Regions from separate parts of the Chryseobacterium sp. Y16C genome, predicted to be linked through region 2. Evidence: riboswitches for the same ligand, from Rfam matches in the RefSeq annotation. Region 2 holds a riboswitch; each other region holds the start of a gene.
The links. A riboswitch is a leader RNA that binds a small molecule or an ion and turns the genes downstream of it on or off. The one in region 2 is predicted to bind cobalamin.

Region 1 (2,271 bases), 110 kb from region 2:
TTCATAAAGATGATTATCGGAAAATCGTTGATAAAATCCGTATGAAAACCGGTGATGTATTTGTCTATGTAAAACCTGCTCCGGGTGAAACAGAATGGATCTGGATCAAATATCCAGAAAAAGATGATACAGACAAACCTTTCGTAAGATACGACAGCATTACCAAGGAAGGAATGGTAAATAAAAACCGTATTGTTTTTGTAGACCAGTTACCTAAATTCACTCCTTCTAAATCTAAAAACGGGAAATCTTTAATTTTCACGGACGATACCAATCCTAAAATACCCGGAAACCAAAGAACCAAAGTTATTATTGACATTTATCCTTCTTATGCTCACATTAAGAAACAGGAAAAAGATGCTGAAGGAAATATCATTAAAATTGATAAACAGAAAACCTGGGGAATCGGTAAAGAACTTCCTGAAGGGATGACTGAAATAAAGTCTATCCGTGTACAGCAACCGGGAAGAGGCTCCGTTTTTGTAAGGGATGCCATCAAAAATCTGTTTCAACCTACGATGGATTTTGATAATGTAGGAGTCACCGCTTTAGATCAGGATCATATCTTCTTATATATGATTAATGGTTCCGGAGAAAACCGTTATGTCACCTTCTGGTCTATCAAACAGGGAGCGGCAATTAGTCAGATTATTTACAAAAACCCGGAATAATCTCTTAATTATTCTTATTTTTGCCTTCGAAAAAGTTTAACGACTTTATTCATCATAGAAATTGGTTCTGCTTAGCTGCTGATTAAAAGGGAATCGTGTGAAAATCACGAACTGTCGCGCAACTGTAAGTAACTGAAGTCTTTATAAAATATTCCACTGTGCTACCGCATGGGAAGGAAATAGAGATGTTACAAGTCAGGAGACCTGCCTTTTTCTTTAAACAAAAAACTTTCGCGATCTGAAGTTTATTGATCTGATGGATTTTAACAGGTATATTTTATGTCCCTGCTATTCTTCTGTTATTTTAATCTATTTCATTTCGCCTTAATTTAATAATGAAATATGACTACAGAAGAAAGAATTGAAGCATCAGAAACACGAATTTTCAAAGCAGTTTTCCCCAACACAACCAATCATTACGATACGCTTTTCGGAGGTACAGCGATGCAGCTGATGGATGAAGTGGCTTTTATTGCAGCTACACGATTTGCAAGAAAACGTGTGGTAACGGTAAGCAGTGATAAAATTGATTTTAAAAGGTCTATTCCTGCAGGAACGATTGTAGAACTGATCGGAAAAGTTTCTCATGTCGGAAAAACAAGTATGAAGGTCAATGTTGAAATCTATACGGAACAGATGTATTCCTATGAAAGAGAAAGAGCTATTGTAGGGGATTTTACTTTTGTAGCTATAGATGAATTTAAGAAACCAATCTCAATATTATAAAAAAGGTTGCGGCGACCTGCGGTCGCCGCAACCCTATATTTTCAGCATGTTTATTATGAGTTTCGGCGGGCTTTGCCCGCCGAAACTTTTTATTCTTCGAAAGTTTTTAAACATCCATTTTACAAATCACCTCAACACCTTCTCAGATTCAAGGCTAAGGTTCAATAAATGATGGAAAGCCTCTCCCATTTCATCGGAAGCTCTTACAATGGCATTCTCCAACATATTTCTGATTTGTTTTTCCGTTACTCCGGCTTCCGTCCAGCTTTTTCCTGAAGTATGGGAATTCAGGATGAAAGGCATGATTCTATCGATGGCACAGGCAAAAATGGCATCCGGAGTTTTTTCTTCCTCAAATTCGAGCCACAAATTAAAGAATTCCGTACGCAAAGGTTCATCTAAAATCCCAAAAATCTTTTGAGCAGAAATTTTCTCTCTTTCAAATTTCCCTACCATTGCAGCTTCATCAAATAAAAAGGTATCTCCTGCTTCAATTTCCACCAGATCGTGGATGGAAAGCATTCTTATGACTCTTAACAAATCAATATCCGCTCTGTTTTTCGCATAAGGAAAAAGAATCTGAGCTAAAATAATAATTTGCCATGAATGTTCCGCCGTATTTTCTCTTCTGGTATCATCTGCGTTATAATTTCTTCTTTGTACATTTTTCAAGGCATCTACTGCCAGGATAAAATCAATCTCCTTCTGTATTTTCATTCTTTATTGTTATTTACATGATCATATTTTGAATTCATTTATAAAATGTCGATCAAAATTTCTGACCTAAAAATACGAAAATTTAAAATTTTTGGAAAATTTCAAGGCTTAAATAAAGTTAAGACAAAAATCAATAAAAATTTATTTTATTGATTAT
Region 2 (2,271 bases):
GAAGAAGGAAGCCATTGGATCATATCGTAAATTTTCATATAGTACGGAGTTACAGATAATTTTACATCTGAAATTTTAAACTGATTTCTTAATTCAAACTGATAAGACGTTTCAGGCTTCAAATTTTCATTTCCTCCTGGGTGCCAGTACAAATCATTAAATGTTGGATATCTGAAATTTCTGGAGATATTAAGGCTAGTCTCATACCATTTCAAAGCCTTCCAGTTTCCTGAAAGAGAAAATAAGACCGGCGAGGTAATGTTTTCAACAAAATCCTTTTTAATTCCGCCTTCAAAACGAAGTTCTTTAGTAGCAAAATAACGGACTAACCCTGAAACGGAGCCGATATTTCTGCTGACTTTTTTGATCCCTGACTGATAGCCTTCTCCGTCATTTACCTGAAATTCTGTGATGAGATTTACATTCCATTTGGATGAAAGAAAATAATTAAAATCATTTTTTAAGATATAATTTTTTCCTGTTCCGCCACTGGATTTTGGTTGGTCGATATTATTGAAATATTGAAAGTTTTCCTCTGTATAAGCCGCTTTAAAGGCATTTGTAAATCTGGAAGTATTCCAGTCCCAGGCAATCAGGCTTCGGATATTCTGAGTCTCGTATTTTGTTTTAGTCTGAATATCTGCGAAAAAGACAGGGTAGTGCTGATTTCCGTTAAAAAACTCCGAGATCCAGGAAATTTGATGATGAGGTGCAATTTTATAAGCAACGGCAATATTGATATTTGAGTTATTATATTGTCCGTTTCTGTTCCTGTAATTTACTTCTTCAACTTCATAATCATTTTGGCTGATTGAATAATTTCCGGAAACTTTAAAGCTTAATTTATCATTACTAAAAGAAGCCCTTGCAAAGTTATTATACGTATCAAAAGATCCAACTTCAGAAAATAATGATGCATGAATCCCTTTATTAAAATCCAAAATGTTGTTTAAGTGTATGCTTCCTCCAATGGCACCGCTTCCATATATCACACTTCCGCCGCCTGCCTTAATATCCATTTGTTCAAACCCGGATAAAGAAATATTGTTGATATCTCCTTGTCCTAAAAACATAGAGTTTATGTTGATTCCGTTCCATACAAAAGCAGTCTGTTGCGCTGTTGTTCCCCTGAATGAAGGCGAAGAAACCGCACCACGACCATTTTCTTTAATATAAACGGGAGACTGAAAACGTAAAGCTTCGGAAAGGTTGGTAGAATTTTTTTCGATGTCCTCAGCTTTAAGGGTATTGACTTTATGAAAAAGCTTAACCTTATTCATCTGGCTGTCGAAGACATAAACAGTATCAATCGTTTTCTCTTGTGCAAAAAGAAAACCACCGTAAGACGCAAAAAGCAGTACTAAAGATCTTTTAATATCCATTTTCTTTTACTTTTCCTCCGAAAGCAATGTTTATTTGATTATATTTTGGCAGGTCTCCTGACTTTCGCTTTCTACACCTTCCCGTTTTCACAGTGGTTTCTCGTAGAAATTTTCTAATGCGATCTACAGTTGCGGGGACAGTTTAGGATTTTCACCCAATTCCCTTTTCATTCCAAATAATTGGAAACCAAAATTTTTGCAAAGATAAACTTATTCGTCAAAAATGCAAAAAAGATGAAAAGCTATAAAAATCGAAGATAAAAATATTCACAATGAATTCCCCTCCTTTGGAGAGGTGGCGAAAATTCTTTGAATTTTCGCCGGGGTGGTTCTGTAGTACGGGTTTTTCTTTTCATAGTCACAATTTCCTAGCCCTGATTGCAGTGAAAATCCTTTTTGAAAAAAAAGATTGCAACGGAAAGCAGGAAATAGCTTCAAATAGAGAATCTCCCTATTCAAAAAAATTTGTTTAAAAAATCTATAAATAAGTTCCGTCAAAAGAAAAAGGAAGAAGATCTTTTATAGAATGTACTTTGATGGTTTCTTCGTTTAAATTGGCAAAATAAAGTTCAATATTTTCATTTTGCTTGGTTTCATATTCTATAATACTTTGTCGGCATGATCCGCAAGGTGGAATAGGTGGATTGTTTTCAGAAAATTCTTTAGGGCCTCCTACAATAAAGATTTTTTTTATTTTTTCATTGGGGAAATTTGCGGCAACCCAGTAAAGCGTCGTTCTTTCCGCACAAAGACCCGAAGGAAACGCTGCGTTTTCCTGATTGCTGCCCGAAAAGATATCTCCATTCTCCAAAAGTATGGCACATCCCACAAAAAAATCTGAATAAGGAGCATAAGCTTTCTCTCTTGCGGACTTGGCTTTTTCAAAAAG
Region 3 (2,271 bases), 1.0 Mb from region 2:
ATTAGGAATATTATCTAAAATTTCATCCAATTGTTCAGGACAACGAACCAGGTCAATGTGTAAAACATCTACAGGTAGGGAAGTGGTGAGTGAAAGATTGTCTTTTAAACCGTCAAAATAAGTTGCGACAATAAATGTAAGCTTAGGGAACTGTTTTTTGATTTCAGCATAAACAAACTGATAGGCTTCTTTTGCTTTTTCAGTTAAATCCAATGCTAAAAATGGTTCATCAAACTGAATGTATTCCGCACCGTGATTCTCCAGCTCCTTTAAAATCTGAATATAAACAGGAAGTAAGTTTTGAGCTAAATCCAATTTATCAAAACCTTCTTCTTTTTCTTTTCCCAGCAGTAAATACGTTAATAAACCAATAATAACAGGTTTTGCATTGAATCCAGCTTTTTTAGCACTGATGAATTCTTTGGTGATTTTATTGGAGAATAATTTAAATTCCTGGTTTTTCTGAAATTCAGGAACGATATAATGATAATTGGTATCAAACCATTTCGTCATTTCCATTGCGGTAATATCTAAACCGTCTTTCTGGAAACCTCTTGCCATTGCAAAATAAACGTCCAGTTCGGGCTTTTTTAAAGCAATTTCCTGATAACGTTGAGGAATGGCTCCAACCGTTAAGGTCATATCCAAAACGTGATCGTAATATGAGAAATCGTTACAGGGAATAAGGTCAATTCCCGCTTCCTGCTGAAGTTTCCAATTACTTTGAGTAATGGTTTTTCCAACCTCTAGAAGGTCGTCTAAATTGATTTTACCTGCCCAATATTGTTCACAGGCTTTTTTGAGTTCTCTGTTGCTACCAATACGCGGATAGCCAAGAAGGTGTGTTTGCATTTTCTTACAACTTTTAAATTAGATAATGGTTTTAAAAGTTCTTCGGATGCTTCGTAATGCTGAATTGGAAAGTAGTTTTGTGTTGAAAAATGATAATAAGGACTTAATTTTCTTGAATAAATGGAGCTTTTATTTTTTGACACAAAGTTTTAATGAAATCTTCTTTATAACTTAAGCGAGCAAAGAAGAATGAATTTTATTGATTGTAAAAAGCAGACGTTTATCCATACGCTTCATCAGCGATGAAGTTGCAATTCTTTGCTTCCTAAAAATAAGAAGTTACAACAACAAATCTTTGCGTTTAAAAATTTAAAACTCAACATTAAACTCAAACTCAAAAATATTTCCAAATATCATCTGCTTAACCAAAAACTCCAACCGCGAGAGCATTGTCAATTCGGAACAGGCAGGTCTCCTGACTTATAACAGTTATTGTCATCCTTCCCGTTTACACAGTGGATACACGTGGACAAAAACTTTTGATGTGTTACTTACAGTTGCGCGACAGTTCGTGATTCTCACACGATTCCCTATTAATTTACCTTAAGTAAAACCTTTTCCGTTTGATGAAGTATGTTAAAGAACAAAATAGGATTCAAAAATAGTAATTAAAGTATATTGATTGGATGTGTTTATTAAAATAAGATTTTTGTTCCAGTTTATATATTTTTAAAAGATTATTATTCTGTAAATTTGAAAATTGAACCCCAAAAAAGAATATTATTCTGTGGAAAGACTGGATGAAAAGGATCTTCAACTACTGAGAATCCTTCAAAAAAATGCAAAGCTAACCGTAAAAGAGCTTGCGAAAGAAGTAAACCTATCTGCTTCCCCTGTTTTTGAACGGATGAAAAGACTTGAGCAGGAAGGATATATTAAACATTATGCTGCCATTCTGGAAGCGGAAAAATTGAATCGTGGTTTTACCGTTTTTTGTCAGGTAAAACTGAAAATCCATGATCGTTCTGTCGGAAATCGATTTGTTGAAGATATTTTACAGATTGATGAAGTCGCAGAATGCTATAATATTTCCGGAGATTTTGATTTTTTACTGAAAGTTCAGGTAAGAGATATGAAGCACTATCAGGATTTTGTTTTTAATAAATTAGGCTCTGTAGATTCTATCGGAAGTACACACAGTACGTTTGTGATGGCAGAGGTGAAAAATATTCATGGGGTGAATATATAATTTATTTTTGATAAACTTTAAGAGGATGAGGATCTTCTTTATATAAGCTCAGAATTTCTTTTGCTTCTTCTTGGGTAAGAATTTTTAATTCCGAATTTTCTATTGCCTGATCGGATGGCATCATTGACCTAGAAAGTATAAGTTTAAAAGCTTCTTTTTTACGGGGTAGATCTACTTTTTCTTTTTTAATTTTTAAAAATCCTTCGTAGGCATTTGCCATTGTAAGCCAA

Region 1: linked by a shared signal. The riboswitch ahead of MKS83_RS07715 (acyl-CoA thioesterase) and the one ahead of MKS83_RS08255 (TonB-dependent receptor plug domain-containing protein) in region 2 are both predicted to bind cobalamin.
Region 3: linked by a shared signal. The riboswitch ahead of metE (5-methyltetrahydropteroyltriglutamate--homocysteine S-methyltransferase) and the one ahead of MKS83_RS08255 (TonB-dependent receptor plug domain-containing protein) in region 2 are both predicted to bind cobalamin.

The regions. Positions count from the first base shown of each region.
Region 1 is NZ_CP092711.1:1,752,116-1,754,386, forward strand. It holds gene MKS83_RS07710 (hypothetical protein) at 1-671, shown strand, start outside; cobalamin riboswitch at 717-898, shown strand; gene MKS83_RS07715 (acyl-CoA thioesterase) at 1,014-1,397, shown strand; gene MKS83_RS07720 (HD domain-containing protein) at 1,524-2,114, opposite strand.
Region 2 is NZ_CP092711.1:1,866,980-1,869,250, reverse strand. It holds gene MKS83_RS08255 (TonB-dependent receptor plug domain-containing protein) at 1-1,382, opposite strand, end outside; cobalamin riboswitch at 1,412-1,589, opposite strand; gene cdd (cytidine deaminase) at 1,861-2,271, opposite strand, start outside.
Region 3 is NZ_CP092711.1:836,270-838,540, reverse strand. It holds gene metE (5-methyltetrahydropteroyltriglutamate--homocysteine S-methyltransferase) at 1-852, opposite strand, end outside; cobalamin riboswitch at 1,240-1,425, opposite strand; gene MKS83_RS03670 (Lrp/AsnC family transcriptional regulator) at 1,580-2,041, shown strand; gene MKS83_RS03665 (hypothetical protein) at 2,043-2,271, opposite strand, start outside.